Regions from separate parts of the Streptomyces sp. NPDC058665 genome, predicted to be linked through region 2. Evidence: predicted binding sites of a transcription regulator. Region 2 holds the regulator's gene; the other holds the start of a gene.
The links. Region 2 encodes HspR, which represses chaperone genes until heat shock. Its sites were predicted from a motif close to TTGAGNNNNNNNNNCTCAA; they were not measured.

Region 1: the regulator HspR is predicted to act here: its motif matches at 2,836-2,854, upstream of lon (endopeptidase La).

What each region holds. Positions count from the first base shown of each region.
Region 1 covers NZ_JBHXRX010000005.1:126,835-136,608, reverse strand. The annotation lists gene ACFWV8_RS04710 (ATP-binding protein) at 1-920, opposite strand, end outside; gene ACFWV8_RS04705 (response regulator transcription factor) at 1,070-1,807, opposite strand; gene ACFWV8_RS04700 (spermidine synthase) at 1,917-2,684, opposite strand; gene lon (endopeptidase La) at 2,879-5,293, shown strand; gene ACFWV8_RS04690 (lysozyme) at 5,419-6,264, opposite strand; gene ACFWV8_RS04685 (MarR family winged helix-turn-helix transcriptional regulator) at 6,506-7,000, shown strand; gene ACFWV8_RS04680 (hypothetical protein) at 7,049-7,834, opposite strand; gene ACFWV8_RS04675 (nitrate- and nitrite sensing domain-containing protein) at 8,317-9,774, shown strand, end outside.
Region 2 covers NZ_JBHXRX010000020.1:15,458-25,231, forward strand. The annotation lists gene dnaK (molecular chaperone DnaK) at 1-75, shown strand, start outside; gene grpE (nucleotide exchange factor GrpE) at 72-749, shown strand; gene dnaJ (molecular chaperone DnaJ) at 812-2,020, shown strand; gene ACFWV8_RS15250 (heat shock protein transcriptional repressor HspR) at 2,026-2,502, shown strand; gene ACFWV8_RS15255 (hypothetical protein) at 2,727-2,987, shown strand; gene ACFWV8_RS15260 (LuxR C-terminal-related transcriptional regulator) at 2,979-3,956, opposite strand; gene ACFWV8_RS15265 (helix-turn-helix transcriptional regulator) at 4,132-5,115, opposite strand; gene ACFWV8_RS15270 (hypothetical protein) at 5,408-5,728, shown strand; gene ACFWV8_RS15275 (pyridoxamine 5'-phosphate oxidase family protein) at 5,860-6,264, opposite strand; partial or broken gene clpB (ATP-dependent chaperone ClpB) at 6,434-9,025, shown strand; gene ACFWV8_RS15285 (YbjN domain-containing protein) at 9,274-9,774, shown strand, end outside.

The DNA.
Region 1 (9,774 bases), on a different contig from region 2:
CTCGCGATCGCCAGCCCCAACCCCGTACCGCCGTCGCTGCCCGGCCCGTGCGGCGAGGGTGAGCTGCCGCGGTTGAAACGCTCGAAGACCCGGTGGCGCTCCGGCTCCGGAATGCCCGGCCCCTCGTCCTGGATCTCCAGATCCAGCGACTCGGGACCGTGCCCGCGCCGCGCCCGTACGGTCACCCGGCCGTGCGGCGGGCTGTGTTTGACCGCGTTGTCGATGAGATTGGCCACCACCTGGTGCAGCCGCTCCGCGTCCGCGTGCGCCGTCAGCTCCGGCGGCGACACATCCAGATGCAGATGGACGTCCGTACGGGTGTGATTGCCCGAGGCCGAGCTGAGGCCGCGCTGCGAGGCCGCGAGATTGGCCTCCTTCAGGACGCCCGACAGATACGGCCACACCTCGAAGCGCCGTGCTTTGAGCGGCAGCACACCGTTGTCGAGCCGGGAGAGGTCCAGCAGCGTCTCGACCAGCCGGCCCAGACGCTCCGTCTGCTTCAGCGCCGTACGCATCGTCTCCGGGTCGGCGGCGGACACCCCGTCCACCACGTTCTCCAGCACGGCACGCAGGGCGGCGATCGGGGTGCGCAGCTCGTGCGAGACGTTGGCGACCAGCTCCTTGCGGTGCCGGTCGACGGCCTCCAGATCGTCCGCCATCCGGTTGATGGTGGAGGCCAGATCGCCCAGTTCGTCACGGCGGTCGGCGCCACTGACCCGCCGGGTGTAGTCACCGTGCGAGATGCCCTTCGCGACGGTGTTCATCTCGTCCAGCGGCGCGGTCAGACCGTGCGCCACGAACTGCGTTATCAACAGCGTCGCGATCATCGAGAAGACCGTGATGAAACGCAGCTCCGTCTCGGTGCGCAGCGCCACCATCAGCAGGCCCGTGGTGATGAGCACGGAGACCACGACGAGCATGCCGAGCTTCGTCTTGATCGAGAACGGCCGCAGACCGCCGCCGTCGGGCCCGCCGACGGCGCCGTGCCCGGCTCTGATCCTGGCCGGGCCCTTCCGTGCGGGGCCCTGCCTGGACGGATCCTGGCGCGGCGCGCCGCCCGGCGACCGGCTCATGGCGCCGGTGTCTCCAGGGCGTACCCCACACCGTGCACCGTACGGATCCGCTCGGCGCCGATCTTGCGGCGCAGCGCCTTGATGTGGCTGTCGACCGTACGGGTGCCCGAGGCGTCCGCCCAGTCCCACACCTCGGCCAGCAGCTGCTCGCGCGATAGCACCGCGCGGGGCGTGTTCGCCAGGCAGACCAGCAGGTCGAACTCGGTGGGCGTCAGATGCACGTCCTCGCCGCGCACCCGTACCCGGCGCTGCGCGTGATCGATCTCCAGCTCGCCGAGGCGCAGGATGCCGCTGCGCGGGGTCACGGCGGCCAGCGCCGCGCGTTCCACCCTTCGCAGCAGCACATGCACCCGGGCCGCCAGCTCCCGCATCGAGAACGGCTTGGTCATGTAGTCGTCGGCCCCGACACCGAGGCCCACGAGCATGTCGGTCTCGTCGTCGCGCGCCGTCAGCATCAGCACCGGCACGGGGCGCTGCGCCTGGACACGGCGGCAGACCTCCAGACCGTCAAAGCCGGGCAGCATCACGTCGAGCACCATCAGGTCGGGCTGCCAGGCCTCGGCGGCGTCGACGGCGGCAGGGCCGTCGACGGCCGTCTGGACGACGAAGCCCTCGGCACGCAGCCGGGCCGCGATGGCGTCCACGATCGTCGCGTCGTCCTCGACCACGAGCACCCGGCGCTGCGCGCCGGGAGAGGCCGCGACCCCGTTCTGGCTGGTGTGTGTCTGCTCCATCGCCCCGCCCCTGGTACGTTCCGCGATCCGTGTTCCTCGATCCATCAACCTCATGAGGATGTGGATCCCATGTGTGGGGAGCAGCGTAGAGGCACCGGAGGGGTCCCGGCTACGCAGGGCGAACGCCGAGGTGGACCACGTCAGGCACTCCCCGGGCAACTTGGATCTCTTCGGTCCTAACCCCGGTGAAACCGGCATTCCGCAGGGCGTCCTCGAACGCGGACGAAGGTTGCGCGGACCAGACGGCGAGCACTCCGCCGGGGTTGAGCAGGGCCAGACAGGCGGCCAGTCCGCCGGGTGTGTAGAGGTTCGCGTTCTCGTCCGTGACGGTCCAGCCGGGGCCGTTGTCGATGTCCAGGCAGAGCGCGTCGTAGCGGTCGAGCGGCTGGTCGCCGCCTTCCGGCGGCTCCGTCCCCGGCTCTGTGTTCGTACGGATGTAGTCGACCAGATCGGTGTGGAGGATCACAGTCCGCGGGTCGCCGAGCGCCGCTCCGGAGATCCGTGCGAGCGGTCCCTCGTGGTGCCAGTCGATGACCGCCTGCTCGCGTTCGACCACCACGATCCGGCCCCAGCGCTCGTCGTCGGCGGCGTGCGCGAGCGAGAAGCCGACGCCGAGCCCGCCGATGAGGACGGACGGCAGGCCCTCGCGGCGGCCGGGGGCGAGGGCGGCCCGCGCGGCGTCGATCAGCAGGCGTTCGGAGCGGCCGTCGGAGGTGTCCATCAGGAAGGTGCCGTTGGCGATGATCTCGTGGATGTCACCACCACTCCCGCCGTCACCTGTGCCGCCGCGACCGGACCGCCGGCGCAGGACGACCTCGCCGTACGGGCCGTCGCGCCGGTCCAGGGTGACGGGACGGTCGTGGATCGTTCGGGACATGGGCTCGGGCACGGGGACGTCTCCTCAGTTCTGCGGGCGACCGGGGCCGGCGCCATCCTCGCGGGGTACGCGGGGCGACGGCAAACCGGTGGGATCGCTCAGAGCGAACACCCTCCCCAGGTATCGGGGAACAACTGGGGGCTCACAAGCATTGAGTCTGCATAGCTCAACTTTTTACTGCCGAAGGGGAGACCATGGCTGCCACGTCCACACCGCTCACCCTGCCCGTGCTGCCGCTCGACGACGAGGTCGTGCTGCCGGGGATGGTGGTGCCCCTGGACCTGTCCGACACCGAGGTGCGCGCCGCCGTCGAGGCCGCCCAGGCGGCTGCCCGCGACGAATCCGACGGGGGAAAGCCGAAGGTGCTGCTCGTGCCGCGCCTCGACGGGGCTTACGCGGGGACCGGCGTCCTCGGGACCGTCGAGCAGGTCGGCAGGCTCTCCGACGGCGACCCCGGCGCCCTGATCCGCGGCAGGGGCCGCGTCAGGATCGGCGCCGGTACGACCGGGCCCGGCCGGGCCCTGTGGGTCGAGGGTCTGCACGTCGACGAGACCGTGCCCGACCCGCTGCCCGGCTCCGTCACCGAACTGATCAAGGAATACAAGGCTCTCGCCACCGACTGGCTGAAGAAGCGCGGCGCCTGGCAGGTCGTGGACCGCGTCCAGCAGATCGACGACGTCTCGCAGCTCGCCGACAACGCCGGTTACTCGCCGTTCCTCAGCACCGCCCAGAAGGTCGAGCTGCTGGAGACCGCCGACCCGGTGGCCCGTCTGAAGACGGCGACCGACCAGCTCCGCGAGCACTTCGCCGAGCAGGACGTCGCCGAGTCCATCGCCAAGGACGTCCAGGAGGGCGTCGACAGGCAGCAGCGCGAGTTCCTGCTGCGGCGCCAGCTCGACGCCGTACGCAAGGAGCTGTCCGAGCTCAACGGCGACGCCGCCGACGAGTCCGACGACTACCGGACCCGCGTGGAGGCCGCCGACCTGCCCGAGCACGTCCGTGAGGCGGCGCTCAAGGAGGTCGACAAGCTGGAGCGGTCGTCCGACCAGAGCCCCGAGGGCTCGTGGATCCGCACCTGGCTGGACACCGTCCTCGAACTGCCGTGGAACGAGCGGTCCGAGGACGCGTACGACATCCAGGGAGCCCAGCGCGTCCTCGACGCCGAGCACGCGGGCCTGGACGACGTTAAGGAACGGATCACGGAGTACCTGGCCGTGCGCAAGCGCCGTAACGACCGCGGCCTGGGCGTCGTGGGAGGCCGCCGCGGCGGCGCCGTCCTCGCCCTCGTCGGTCCGCCCGGCGTCGGCAAGACCTCGCTCGGCGAATCCGTCGCGCACGCCATGGGACGGTCCTTCGTCCGCGTCGCGCTCGGCGGTGTCCGGGACGAGGCGGAGATCCGCGGCCACCGGCGTACGTACGTGGGCGCTCTCCCGGGCCGTATCGTCCGGGCGATCAAGGAGGCCGGTTCGATGAACCCGGTCGTCCTGCTCGACGAGATCGACAAGGTCGGCTCCGACTACCGGGGCGACCCGGCCGCGGCCCTCCTGGAAGTCCTCGACCCGGCGCAGAACCACACCTTCCGCGACCACTACCTGGAGGTCGAACTCGACCTCTCCGACGTGGTGTTCCTCGCCACCGCGAACGTCCTGGAGTCCATCCCCGAGGCACTGCTCGACCGGATGGAGCTGGTCCGTCTCGACGGCTACACGGAGGACGAGAAGGTCGTCATCGCACGCGACCACCTGCTGCCCCGGCAGCTGGAGCGGGCCGGTCTGGAGACCGGCGAGGTCACGCTGGAGGACGAGGCGCTGCGCAAGCTGGCGGGTGAGTACACCCGCGAGGCGGGCGTGCGTAACCTCGAACGCTCCATCGCCAGACTGCTCCGCAAGGTCGCCGCACAGCACGAGCTGGGCGAGCGTGAGCTGCCCTTCTCCGTGGGAGACGGCGAGCTGCGCGGTCTCATCGGCCGCCCGCACCACGTGCCCGAGTCCGCCCAGGACCCGGCCGAGCGCCGCACCGCGGTGCCCGGCGTGGCCACCGGCCTCGCCGTCACCGGCGCGGGCGGGGACGTCCTCTTCGTGGAGGCGTCGCTGGCCGACCCGGAGACGGGCGGTTCGGGGCTCACCCTGACCGGACAGCTGGGCGATGTCATGAAGGAGTCGGCGCAGATCGCGCTCTCCTTCCTGCGCTCGCACGGCGCGGAGCTGGAACTGCCGGTCGCCGACCTGAAGGACCGGGGTGTGCACATCCACTTCCCGGCGGGCGCGGTGCCGAAGGACGGCCCGAGCGCGGGCATCACGATGACGACGGCGCTCGCCTCGCTGCTGAGCGGACGCCAGGTCCGTACGGATGTCGCCATGACCGGTGAGGTCTCGCTGACCGGGCGTGTCCTGCCCATCGGCGGCCTGAAGCAGAAGCTGCTGGCCGCGCACCGCGCGGGCATCACGACCGTCGTGATCCCCAAGCGGAACGAGGCGGACCTGGACGACGTCCCCGCCGAGATCCTGGAGAAGCTGGAGGTCCACCCGGTGACGGATGTCCGCCAGGTTCTGGAGATCGCGCTCTCGTCGGCGACGGCCGCCGCGACGGAGATCCCGGTCGCCGCGTAACGGCGCAGGCCGGAGACGGCCGGAGACAGGGGTGGGCCCCCGGCACCGAGTGCCGGGGGCCCCACCTCGTTCGCGCGCGGGTCGTTCCGCGCGCGGGCGGCTCGTGCGCGCGGCCGGCGCCGCTGTCAGCCGTTCGCGAGGGCCACGACGCGGTCGAGCGCGCCGTTGAACCTGTTGTGGTCGCCGACGATGGGCCCGGTGGAGGTGTACTGCCACATCGTGTAGTAGCCCCAGCCGGCCGGGAGTTCACCCACGGTGGAGTTGTACCGGGCCACCCAGAGCGGGTTCGTGGAGCCGAAGCCGCTGTAGTTGCCCGTGCACTGGGTCCACCAGCTGGTGGCCGTGTAGATCACGGCGTCACGGCCGGTGCGGGACTTGTACGTGTTCAGGAACTCGCGGATCCAGGCGACCATCTGCGCCTGCGTCTTGCCGTAGCAGGCGGCGCCGTACGGATTCCACTCGATGTCCAGCACACCGGGCAGCGTCTTGCCGTCACGCGACCAGCCACCGCCGCCGTCGACGAAGTAGTTGGCCTGGTTGGCGCCGCTGGAGTCGTTGGGGGTGGCGAAGTGGTACGCGCCACGGATCATGCCGATGTTGTACGAACCGTTGTACTGCTGCGCGAAGTACGGGTTCTTGTAGTAGTTGCCTTCCGTGGCCTTCACATACGCCCACTTGACGCCGCTGGTCCACAGGGAGCCCCAGTTGACGTTCCCCTGGTGGCTGGAGACGTCGACGCCTTCGGTCTGCACGGCGCGGTTTCCGGCGGCCGGGCTGCCGCCCTGGCCGTCGTGCTCGATGACGCCCATGCCCATGTGGGCCGAGCCCCGTTGGGGGGTGTCCGAGGTGCGGGGGGTGCCGTCGGCGCTCGCCGCGCCCGGCAGGGTGAGGAGAAGGGCGAGAGCCGCGAGGAGGACACCGGCCAGGGTGAGGCGGCGGTGGCCTGACGCGTCGGATCTGTGCACGGACATGTTCGTGCCTCCGAGAACCGTTGAGGGGGGAGCCCATGAGGGGGAGCCCATGACGTGTCGGCGGTCATGGTGTGGACATGCCAACACTGCGCTGGGAACGACGCTACGCGGACGCGGCGGAGCGGGGGAAGGGGCTCAGGCCGGTGCCGTTGGTATAAACCTGCGAAATAATGACCGAGCTGGGGCAATGGGTCCCGGCGACGGGAAACTTTCAGGAGCGGGAAAGCTCGCGATGAGTGCTATGGGTGCTGACGTGCACGGAGACGGTACGGCGAATGAACCCGAACCGGCCGGGAAAAGTGATGTGGACAGCGAATTCCTGGCGCTGGAACGGGAGTTGGCCGTTTTCCTGCGGCGCGCCAGAGCCAATTCCGGTGAAATGGCCCGCGAGGTCCACCCCGAACTGGAGCCCGCCGCCTACGGACTTCTCGTACGGCTGGAGGACACCGGCCAGCAGCGCGCCACCGATCTCGCCCTCTATTTCGGCGTCGGCAAAGCGACGATGAGCCGTCAACTCCACGCGCTGGAAGGGCTCGGACTGGTCACGCGGGAGCCCGATCCCGCCGACGGGCGCGCCTCGCTGGTCCGTCTCACGGCCGAGGGGCTCGCGCGCTTCCGCCGGGTGCGGGACGCGCGGCGCGAGCGGTACGTGCGCAAGCTCGCGGACTGGAACCGGGCCGAGGTCGCCGAACTGGCGCGGCTGCTGCACCAGTTGAACACCCGCGCGGCGAACTGACCGCGCCTGCCGAAGAAGCGGCGGTCGGAGGCGGGGCGGCCGGGGGGGTTACGGCTCCACGTACACGACGGTCGCGTCGTCGTACGGCTTGCCCCGCCGGAAGGCCACCCCGTCCGGGTCCGCCGACTCCGCCGCCCGTACCCGGTCGATCAGCTCCTGCGGGCCGCTCTTCCTGACGAGGGCCAGACAGTCCGCCCAGTCGCCCTCCCGGAACACCTCGACCCAGCGCGCCGCGCCGTCGGTGAGGGCCACCATCGCCCGTACCTCCGAGGCGGGCGTACGCCCCGTCACGGCCTTCGACGCCACGTCCGGGTCGACGGCCGCGGTGAAGAAGCCGCCCGCCGCGTTGCGCAGCGCGTCCGTCGCGGCGGCCTGACGGCGGACGGCGCGCGGGATGCGGTCCAGCCGGTCGTCCACGACGGCGCGTACCTCGCCCGCCGGCGACTCCAGGAGGAGGGTGGAGTCCGAGAGGACGAGATGCTCGACCGTCGCCGCGTCCCAGCGCACCATGACGACGGTTGCCTGGGGTGTTCGGGCGTGAGAAAGGTCACACGTGTCACGGTGGGCGTCGGCCGTACGCAGGATCGACTCCCCGAGCACGTCGGTGAGGGTCATCTCCCGCCGGGAAGCGGACAGTTCGGTCAGCGCCCCGCCCAGTCGCGAGGTGAACCACGGCACGCCGTGGGCGCAGCCGTCGCCGCCGTCCCGCGGAGGCGTCACACCGTCCAGCGCGATCAGGGTGCCACCGCTGCCCGCCGACGGCGTGGCCACGGCGGTCCAGTCCTCGTTCGGGCGCGGGTGGCTGCCGGGGGCGGTGGCGATGTCGATACGCATGGGGCCCAGTCTGCCGCAGCCCCGCGCGGCTCCGCCGGGCGCCCGCGCCCCGTCCGCGCGGCTGCGGCGAGTCGTCTTCTGCGCTCCGGCGGGCCGCTGACGTATCGGGCGTAACGCCCCGTACCGGCGATGCGGCCGGGGATCGCGACGCGCCTTCGCGTACCCACCGCGCGGTGCGCCGGGACCTCGCGACCGAATGGACCGGAATGGTCGGCTCCGCGCCGATGCGGCCCGGCATCCTGCCAAAGCTCACGCGTAAGTTCCAACCGCCCCACCGTGCGCCCCCGTGACGCGCGCCCGCGCGAGTTGTTCGCCAACTCCTCCTTGATGTTCACTCGTTCAGGTGGCGGAGCGGCCGATACGCGCCCCCTCCGAGAAACGCTGGAATGGTCGGAAGCCGTGCCAGGGGTGGAGGGCTTATCCGGATCTGACCGGACGTCATCTCCGCTTCATGGGCGGACGAGTCGAGAATGCGAGCACCGGTGCAGAAGAAGCGGCCTCGGGGCAAGAGCGGCACGCGCGGCGGGTCCCAGGGCTCGACGGAGCCCCGTAAGCCGGCGGCGCCCCGAAAGGCGGGGACGCCCGATTCCGCCGGAGCGGACGTGCCGGGGACTCCCGCCGGACGGCCCGTACGCGTACGCACCCGGCTCGTCGCCGCGGTCGCCGTCGTCGGCGTCACCGTCGTGGCGGCGGGCATGCCAGCCGTCCTGGGCGCATCCTCCGAACTGAACGACGCCCAGAGCCTGGTCACCCTCGCCGAGCTGAACCGGCAGACCGCTGTCCTGGCCCACTCGCTGGCCGACGAGCGGGACGAGGTCGTCGTCCATATCGCCGGGGGCCGCCAGGAGGCGGACGCCGGGAGCGACGGCGGCAAGGGCGAGGACGGCGACAAGACCGACGGCGCGCCCGGCGCCGCCCCCGCGACGCGCGTCGACCGGCAGATCGACGAGATCGACCCCGTCGCCTCCGTCGGCCTGCGCAGGGACCTCTCCACCGTCCCGTCCATCCGCCGCACGGCCCTCACCGGCAAGGGCACCGCCCTGGAGGCGTACCAGGCCTACACGGACGTCATCACCAAGCTGCACGCCCTCGGCGACGAGGTCGCCGAGAAGACACCCCCCGGGGCCGCCGACGACACCCGCGCCCCCGCCGCCCTCGGCCGCGCCGTGGAGCAGGCGTCGGCCACCCGCGGTCTGCTGCTGGCCGCGCTCGCCGTCCCGGAGCCCAAGAGCGAGGCGCCGCAGTACGACCCCGTCACCGGCCTGCCCGTCCAGTCCGACGACAGCGACGAGGGAGCCGAGAGCGAGCGCACGCGCGACGCGCTCAGCGCCGCCGCCCAGCAGGCCCGCGTCCATGAACTCGTCTCCCTCGCCGACTTCGACCGGTCGGCGGGCGCCGACGCGCGCGACTCCCTGGCCACGACCGTCACCGGGCCCGACGTCACCACGGCGGAGAAGTACCTGTCCAACCTCGCGGACAGTCCCGAACTCTCCGACGGCGACCGCGACGCCAACAGGGAAAAGGTCGAGTCGTCGCTGTCCAGCCGTATCGAGCAGATGCGGGGCGTCGAGTCCGGCATCGGCTCCGCCCAGCTCAAGCGGCTGGAGGCGCTGCGCGACGACGGGGTCACCACGCTGGAGGCGGGCATCGCGCTCCTCGGCGGCCTGCTGATCGTCGCCGTGGGGGCGTCCACCGCCGTGGCGCGTACGCTCACCCGGCCGCTCGCCGTCGTGCGTATCGGTGCGGCCCGGCTGGCCTCCGAGCCCACGACCGGGGAACCGGTGCGGTTCACCGGCCGCAACGACGAGTTCGGCCAGGTCGTACGGTCGGTCAACAGCCTGCACGCCAAGCTGCTCGACGTCTCCGCGCGCGCCGAGAAGCTCAACGGCGAGCGCACCGGACTGATCGGCGCCCGGCAGGCCATGGCCGACCAGCGCACC
Region 2 (9,774 bases):
CCCGACGGCGCTGACGATGTCGTGGACGCCGAGATCGTCGACGACGAGAAGCCCAAGAAGGACGGTGCCGCGTGACGGAGGAGACTCCGGGCTTCGAAGAGGAGCCCGACGTCCCTTCCGGCGCCACCCCCGAAGACGCCGCGCCGAAGGCCGCCGCGTCTGGCTCCGCCAAGGAGCCGGGCCCGGCGTCCCCGGCCGGGGACGTACAGCAGGACGCCACACAGATCGCCCTGATCGCACAGCTGGACCAGGTCCGTACGGCGCTCGGTGAGCGCACGGCAGACCTCCAGCGGCTTCAGGCCGAGTACCAGAACTACCGCCGCCGGGTCGAGCGGGACCGGGTCACGGTCAAGGAGATCGCCGTCGCGAGCCTTCTGACCGAGCTGCTGCCCGTGCTCGACGACATCGGGCGCGCCCGTGAACACGCCGAGCTGGTGGGCGGGTTCAAGTCGGTGGCGGAATCGCTCGAAACGGTGGCCGCGAAGATGGGCCTCCAGCAGTTCGGCAAGGAGGGCGAGCCCTTCGACCCGACGATCCATGAAGCCCTGATGCACAGCTACGCGCCGGATGTCACCGAGGACACGTGCGTCGCGATCCTGCAGCCTGGGTACCGGTTCGGCGAGCGGACCATCAGGCCCGCCCGTGTCGCCGTGGCGGAGCCCCAGCCGGGGGTCCAGCCCGGGGAGAAGGCGAAGACCGCCGACGAGCCGGACACGGACGAGGAGAGCGGTGGCCCGGACGAGGGCTGACGTGCGCGACAGCGGTACGGACGGGCAGTACGCATGACGGGCAGTGAGGAGGGACGTCGGGAATGAGTACCAAGGACTTCGTGGAGAAGGACTACTACAAGGTTCTCGGCGTCCCCAAGGACGCCACCGAGGCCGAGATCAAGAAGGCGTACCGGAAACTCGCCCGCGAGTTCCACCCGGACGCCAACAAGGGTGACGTCAAGGCCGAGGAGCGCTTCAAGGAGATCTCCGAGGCCAACGACGTGCTCGGCGACCCCAAGCGGCGCAAGGAGTACGACGAGGCGCGCTCGCTCTTCGGCAACGGCGGCGGCTTCCGGACCGGCCCCGGCGCCGGTGGCGGCGGGTCCTTCAACTTCGACCTGGGCGACCTCTTCGGAGGCGGCCCGCAGGGCGGCGGCGGAGGGCCCCAGGGCCAGGGCGGCGCGGGCGGTTTCGGCGGCGGGCTCGGGGACGTGTTCGGCGGCCTCTTCAACAGGGGCGGTCCCGGCACCGGTACGCGTACGCAGCCGCGCCGCGGCCAGGACATCGAGTCCGAGGTGACGCTCAGCTTCACCGAGGCGGTCGACGGGGCCACTGTCCCGCTGCGGATGTCCAGCCAGGCGCCCTGCAAGGCGTGTTCGGGCACCGGCGACAAGAACGGCTCGCCGCGGGTCTGCCCGACCTGCGTGGGCACCGGACAGGTGTCGCGCGGCACGGGCGGCGGCTTCTCGCTGACCGATCCGTGCGTGGACTGCAAGGGCCGTGGGCTGATCGCCCAGGACCCCTGCGAGGTCTGCAAGGGCAGCGGCCGTGCCAAGTCCTCACGGACCATGCAGGTCCGCATCCCGGCGGGCGTCAGCGACAGCCAGCGGATCCGGCTGCGCGGCAAGGGCGCTCCGGGTGAGCGCGGCGGTCCGGCGGGCGATCTGTACGTGGTGGTCCACGTCGGCTCGCACCCGGTCTTCGGCCGCAAGGACGACAACCTCACTGTCACGGTGCCGGTCACCTTCGTGGAGGCGACGCTCGGCGGCGAGGTCAAGGTCCCGACGCTGGGCGGGCCGCCGGTCACCCTGAAACTGCCCGCGGGCACGCCCAACGGCCGTACGATGCGCGCCCGGGGGAAGGGCGCCGTACGCAAGGACGGCACCCGTGGCGACCTCCTGGTCACCGTCGAGGTGGTCGTGCCCAAGGAACTCGGCGCCGAGGCCCGTGACGCGCTGGAGAGTTACCGGAAGGCGACCGCGGGGGAGAACCCGCGGGACGAGCTGTTCCAGGCAGCGAAGGGAGCGTGACTCCAATGGACGGGGTCGGGCGGCGTCGACCGCGCTCATCGTTCAATCCGAGCTTCGAACTGACCGAAGAATCGCCGGTGTACGTCATCTCGGTGGCGGCCCAACTGTCGGGCCTGCATCCGCAGACCCTGCGCCAGTACGACCGGCTGGGCCTTGTCTCGCCGGACCGTACGGCGGGCCGGGGCAGGCGCTACTCCGCGCGCGACATCGAACTGCTCCGCCAGGTACAGCAGTTGTCGCAGGACGAGGGCATCAACCTGGCCGGAATCAAGCGCATCATCGAACTGGAGAACCAGGTCGCGGCGTTGCAGGCACGCGTCGCCGAACTGGGCGCGGCGGTGGACGGCGCGGCGGCGGCGATGCGCCAACGCGAGGCCCAGGTCCACGCGTCGTACCGGCGTGACCTGGTGCCGTACCAGGACGTGCAGCAGACGAGCGCGCTGGTGGTGTGGCGGCCGAAGCCGAAGCTGTCGTCGGACTAGGACCAGGAGCTTGACGGGGAGGAGGGCCCGGTGCCCCCTGGAGAGATCCAGCGGGCACCGGGCCCTCGGTCTTTCGCCGACTTCCTGGACCGCTCCGGCCCGTTCGGCACCCACCGCTTTGTGCCAGCGTTTTCGCGGAGCGAAAGGACAGTCGGCTTGGAGAAGAGGCCCGTTGGTGAGGTCGGCCGCAAGGTCGCCGAGGTCAACAGAACAGGTCTTCGGTGATGGCCCTTGTGCCCCTCGTGTACCTGGCCCTGGCGACGGCGTGGACTCTGTTGCCCTTCCTCGCGATGAGGGAAAGGGGTGTGGCGACACACCTTCTTGTCGGCCATGTCGCGGTCGGAACTGTCGCATGGCTGTACGCCGTGGTGTTCACCCAGTTGGGCCCAGCGGTGGTGTTCTGCGCAGGTCCTGGCACGTTGATCTCGCTGCTTTTCGTTTTCCTCAGGGTGGCGTTCCCCGACAAGAGGAACGAGTCACACTGAACGGGGCGTCTCGGGATCGACCAGGCCCGACTGGATCAGCAGGGCGCCGAGGTGGGTGCGGCTGGAGGCGCCCAGGGCCTGCATCAGTTTGGCTATGTGCGAGCGGCAGGTGCGGACACTGATGCCCATGCGGCGGGCCACCACCTCGTCGGTGGTTCCTTCGACGAGGAGGCGGGCGATGCTCTGTTGGACCGATGTGACCGGGGTGTCCCGGGAGACGGCGGGCGGGCGTTCCGTGATGGGGGTCGCCTGGGCCCACAGGACCTCGTAGACCTGTATGAGGTACGTGATCAGGGCGGGGTGCCGGATCTCCAGGGCCGTGCGGCGGTCGGTGCTGGCGGGGATGAAGGCCAGCGCGCGGTCGACGATGATCAGGCGCTCGACGGTCTGCTCGACCGTGCGTACCTCCAGCCGGTCGGCGGGGACGTTCTCCAGGTACTCCTTGATGTGCGGGCTGTAGCGCGCCGGGTGCTGGTACAAGTGCCGTAATCGGGCGCCTCGTTCGATGGCGGAAAGGGAGCGGGACAGACCCTCCATCATGAGTTCGCGCTCCCGGCTGAAGCCCGGCTGGACTGTCAGGATCTCTTGCGTCGCCGCACGCGCGGCCTCGCCGACCTTCGCGTCGATCAGCGCTTTTCCGTCCAGCAGGGTGATGGAGAGGTTGGGGTCCTCGGCGACGACGGCGCTCAGAGGCGCGAGTGAGTCGACGAGGGAGGCGGTGAGCCGCACGCGTTCGTGGATCTCGCGCGTGATGGGCTGGAGAAGGTGTGCCAGGGCCGCGGACGGCAGTACCGGGCACAGCCACGCGTCGTCGAGAGGGTCGGGGTACAGCAGCGCCATGTCGAGGAGGCAGGGCGCCGGCCCCAGCGCGGCGCGAGCGATCCGTCTGTTGCGCAGCGCCTCGCTGTAGAGCTGGATCCCCGTCTCGCACAATTCGCGGTCACTGTGCGGATGCGGCTGATTGTCCATATTTGCGCCTATACGGCTACCCCCCTGTTTCTGCAATGCATGAAGATGGCGGTGGTGGTATTCCGGGTGCTGCGGGATCGTTGCCGGTGGTTGGGAGCACGTTCAACTCCCGCTTCGCACATCGGCCGTGACCGCGTCTCCCCCCGATGCGGTCACGGTTCCCCTCTTCGAAAAGTCAGTGATCATGGTCCAGAATGCCTGACTGGGCGATCAGGTAGCCGAGTTGGGCCCGGCTGCCGCTGCCGAGTGTGGTGCTCAGCTTGGCGATGTGCGCGCGGCAGGTGCGGACGTTCATGCCGAGCCGGCGTGCGATGGCCTCGTCCACGTGGCCGTCGATGAGGAGTTTGGCGATGGAGCGCTGGATGCTGGTGATGCCGTCGATCTCCGGCGCGTAAGACAACTGCTCGTCCCAGGGAGTTCCGTGGAGCCAGAACTGCTCGAAGACGCCCACGAGATACTGCACGAGCCCCTCGTGGCGGAGTTCCAGGGCGATCCTGCGGTCGCTGCGGGCCGGTACGAACGCCACTTTGCGGTCGACGATGATGAGGCGCTCGATGATCTCCTCAAGCGTGCGCACCTCCACCCCGTGCGGCGCGACCCGTTCCACGTAGGCGAGCGTGGCGGGATGGTGCCGGGCCGTGTGCTGATACAGGGTCCGCATCTTCACGCCGCTGTCTATCAGCGGGCGGACCCGGCGCAGGGCCTCCTCCTGGGAGCCCGGTTTCCGTCCGCTGCCGGGCTGGACGGTGAGCAGTTCCTCGGTGCACTCCGCGGTGACCCGGTCCAGGGTGGAGTTGATGAGGCTCAGCCCTTCGAGCACGGTGATGGCGTGCGTGGCTGACGGGTCCATGGCGGTGAGCGTCATGAACGGTTCGAAGGTCTCCGCCAGCGACATGGCGAGCTGGCGTCGCTCCTGGATCTCCCGCTCAAGGGGATGCGTGAGCTGATTCAGTGCGATCGACGGGGATACCGGCCTGAGCCACTGGACATCGTCCGGGTCCGGGCGCAGCAGTGCGAGGGCGAGCAGGCAGGGCGCGCTCTCCACCTCCGACCGGGACAGCCGGCCGGAACGTAGAGCTGCCGCGTAGAGGTTTTTTCCGGCTTCGCATAGTTCGCCAGGCCCATGCCTATGTCCGTCAATTCCCTGACTTGACTGCATTTGACACCCCCTCAGGGTCCTGAATTACAGGAACATGATGCCTGTGCTCGCTGGTGGAAGCGTTCTGCGTGGTCCATCGTCTTAGTCGCGGGGGGAGGATAGTGATCAGAATGGGGTGGAGATCGTCCATGAAGAGGATGGCTCGCGCGTTTTGCGTACTTGCTTTTGCGGTGGCCGTGACGGGCTCGCTCGTCGCGGGTGGCACCCCCTCGGCGGACAGTGCGTCTGTGTCCGCCGTCAAGGCCCTGCCGAGTGATCCCTCCTGGGACAGCGCACCGGTGGACTTGGGCGCATGACTGTCCCGCCGGACGACAGGGTCTTTCGGCGCGAGATGGCTTCGGCCTACCGGTCGGGATGGCACTTCATCGATCTCGTCACGGCGATCCCTCACCGTGGTGACTCGTTGATGGTCACCCTGTTCGGTGAGCCCGTGGTCGTCGTCCGCGAGGAGGATGAGGACGTCCGTGCCTACCGGTGTCTGAGGAAGCCTCGGGGGGCGCCGCAGCCTGTGCGCTGCGCGATTCGGTACGACATGATTTTCGTAAATCTTGACCAGCGTGACCACCAGCTGGTCGAACCACAGACCATTTCCGCCACCCCCCGCAGTGCCTGAGCGATTCCCCCGTCGTAGTAGATCGCTCGGGCGCTTCCCCCACACAGCGGCGCCATCGTGGACCTGAAACGCGATGGCGCCGCTGTGCTGCCCTCGTGCGGGCCGGACGCCGGCGTACCGCGCGGGGCCGGTCATCCTCTGCCGAGCGCGCGGTCGACGGCGATCTCGATGACGATCCGGTCCGGGTTGGGTGCCGGCGTGCGTTCGTAGCGGGCCGCGTAACGGCCTACCGCGTCCGCGACCCTGTCGGCCTCTGTCCGTACCGTCGCGACGCCCTCAAGGGTCGCCCAGCGCCGTCCCTGGACCTGACAGACCGCCACCCGTGCCCCGTCCGGGCCCGCCGCGAGGATGTTCGCGGCCTTGGTGGAGTTCTTGCCGGTGATGACACGTGCCAGCCGGGTCTCCGGGTCGTACGTCACGCCCACCGGCACCACGTGCGGTGTGCCGTCCGGCCGGAGTGTGGTCAGGGTGCACAGGTGGCGTTCGCGCCAGAAGGCGAGATAGTCGGCGTCGGGAGCACGTACGTCTTGGGCCATGCCGGAAGAATAGGCGCGTAATGGCCTCGGGGGCGCGGGTCGGCGGTAGTTGGTCGGTGGAGCGGGACGCGTCCCCTTCGGGCTTGAGTGGAATAGACTCAACTTTGCGTACGTTGGGTGGGTCAGGTTCTTTGGGGACGGACCCTGCGCCGAGGAGGAGAGACCGCACGTGGACGCCGAGCTGACGAACAAGAGCAAGGACGCCTTCAACGCCGCCACCGAGCGCGCGGTGTCGGCGGGCCATGCCGAACTGACACCCGCGCACCTGCTCCTGGCCCTGCTCGGGGGCCAGGACAACGAGAACGTCACCGACCTGCTCGTCGCCGTCGACGCCGACCAGGCCGAGGTACGGTCCGGGGCGGAGCGGCTGCTGGCCGAGCGGCCCAGCGTGCGGGGCTCCACCGTCGCCCCGCCCGCTCCCGACACCAGGCTGATCGCCGTCGTCACCGACGGCGCCAGGCGGGCGAAGAAGCTGGGCGACGAGTACGTCTCCACCGAGCATCTGCTCATCGGGATCGCGGCCGAGGGCGGCACGGCCGGAGACCTGCTGGAGCGGCAGGGTGCCGGCGCGAAGAGGTTGCAGGCCGCGTTCGAGAAGGCAAGGGGAGGACGCCGGGTGACCACACCTGACCCGGAGGGCCAGTACAAGGCCCTGGAGAAGTTCGGCACCGACTTCACGGCCGCCGCGCGTGAGGGCAAGCTCGACCCGGTCATCGGCCGGGACCAGGAGATCCGCCGTGTGGTGCAGGTGCTGTCGCGCCGTACGAAGAACAATCCCGTACTGATCGGCGAGCCCGGCGTCGGCAAGACGGCCGTCGTGGAAGGGCTCGCGCAGCGCATCGTCAAGGGCGACGTGCCGGAGTCCCTGAAGAACAAGAAGCTGGTCTCCCTGGACCTGGGCGCGATGGTCGCGGGCGCCAAGTACCGCGGCGAGTTCGAGGAGCGGCTGAAGACCGTCCTGTCCGAGATCAAGGACAGCGACGGGCAGATCATCACCTTCATCGACGAGCTGCACACCGTCGTGGGCGCGGGCGCCGGCGGCGACTCCGCCATGGACGCGGGCAACATGCTCAAGCCCATGCTGGCGCGCGGCGAGCTGCGCATGGTCGGCGCGACGACCCTCGACGAGTACCGCGAGCGCATCGAGAAGGACGCCGCGCTGGAGCGGCGCTTCCAGCAGGTGCTGATCGCCGAACCGAACGTCGAGGACACGATCGCGATCCTGCGCGGCCTCAAGGGCCGGTACGAGGCGCACCACAAGGTGCAGATCGCCGACGCGGCGCTGGTGGCCGCCGCCGCGCTCTCCGACCGCTACATCACCTCCCGCTTCCTGCCCGACAAGGCCATCGACCTTGTGGACGAGGCCGCGTCCCGCCGCCGTATGGAGATCGACTCCTCGCCCGTCGAGATCGACGAGCTCCGCAGATCGGTCGACCGCCTCCGTATGGAGGAGCTGGCGCTGAAGAACGAGTCGGACGCCGCGTCCAAGCAGCGTCTGGAGAAGCTGCGCCGTGACCTCGCCGACCGTGAGGAGGAGCTGCGCGGTCTGGAGGCGCGCTGGCAGAAGGAGAAGCAGGGCCTCAACCGCGTCGGTGAGCTGAAGCAGAGGCTGGACGATCTGCGTATGCGGGCCGACCGCGCGGAGAACGACGTCGAGAACCAGGACCTCGCCACCGCGTCCAGGCTGCGGTACGCCGAGATCCCCGACGTGGAGCGGGAGTTGGCGGAGGCCGCCGAGGCGGAGCAGGAGGCCGCCAAGGACCCCATGGTCAAGGAGGAGGTCGGCGAGGACGAGATCGCCGACGTCGTCGGGTCGTGGACCGGGATCCCGGCCGGGCGGCTGCTGGAGGGCGAGACGCGCAAGCTCCTCCGTATGGAGGCGGAGCTCGGCCGCCGGCTGATCGGTCAGACGGAGGCGGTCGAGGCGGTCTCGGACGCGGTACGGCGCACCCGCGCGGGCATCGCGGACCCGGACAGGCCCACGGGCTCGTTCCTCTTCCTCGGACCGACCGGCGTCGGCAAGACCGAACTGGCCAAGGCACTGGCCGACTTCCTCTTCGACGACGAGCGGGCCATGGTCCGTATCGACATGAGCGAGTACGGCGAGAAGCACTCGGTCGCGCGGCTCGTCGGGGCGCCTCCCGGTTACGTCGGCTACGAGGAGGGCGGCCAGCTCACCGAGGCCGTCCGCCGCAGGCCGTACAGCGTGGTCCTGCTGGACGAGGTCGAGAAGGCGCACCCGGAGGTCTTCGACGTCCTGCTCCAGGTCCTGGACGACGGCCGGCTCACCGACGGGCAGGGGCGGACGGTGGACTTCCGCAACACCATCCTGGTCCTCACGTCGAACCTCGGCAGTCAGTATCTGGTCGATCCGATCCCCTCGGCCGAGACGAAGAAGCAGCAGGTCCTGGAGGCCGTACGAGCCTCGTTCAAGCCGGAGTTCCTGAACCGGCTGGACGATCTCGTGGTCTTCTCCGCCCTCTCCAAGGAGGAGCTCGCCCGGATCGCCGACCTGCAGATCGGCCTGCTCGCCAAGCGGCTGGCGGACCGCCGCCTCACCCTCGACATCACGCCGGATGCCCTGGCCTGGCTCGCCGACAAGGGCAACGACCCCGCGTACGGCGCGCGGCCGCTGCGCCGGCTGATCCAGACCGCGATCGGCGACCGGCTGGCGAAGGAGATCCTCGCTGGCGAGGTCGTGGAGGGCGACACGGTACGGGTGGACCGCGCGGGCGACGGGCTGATCGTGGGGCCGGCGTCGCGGGAGCGGGAGCCGGGGGCGCGTACGGGGGAGTCGGGGCCTGGCGCGGGGTCGCCTTCTTTGGAGAAGACGCCGTAGGACGCGCGGGTACGGGTCCTTCCGGCCGGACCCCCGGGCCCGTCACCGCAACGGTGGCGGGCCGGCCCTGCCTTCCGCCGGATTGTCGACGGGGTGCGGGGTTGCGGCCCGGGTATCGCGGCTAGGGTCGTTGTCAGACAACGGCATGCCTTCCTCAGGAGAATCAAGCGATGACCATCGACCCGTCCTCGATTCCGAACTTCGGGGCCCAGCCCCAACCGCAGGCTGCGGGACCGGCGGGCCCTGTCGTCCCCGACCAGGATCTGGTCAAGCAGCTCCTCGACCAGATGGAGCTGAAGTACGTCGTCGACGACGAGGGTGACCTCGCCGCGCCGTGGGAGGACTTCCGTACGTACTTCATGTTCCGCGGTGAGGACGACCAGCAGGTCTTCTCGGTACGGACCTTCTACGACCGGCCGCACGCCCTTGAGGACAAGCCCAAGATCCTCGACGCGATCGACGACTGGAACCGCCGCACGCTGTGGCCCAAGGTCTACAGCCATGTGCACGAGGAGGAGGACGGCCCCACGACCGTCCGGCTCATCGGCGAGGCCCAGATGCTGATCGGTACCGGGGTCAGCCTGGAGCACTTCGTGTCGTCGACGGTCAGCTGGGTGCGGGCGTCGATCGAGTTCGACAAGTGGCTGGTGGAGACCTTCGGGCTGACGCCG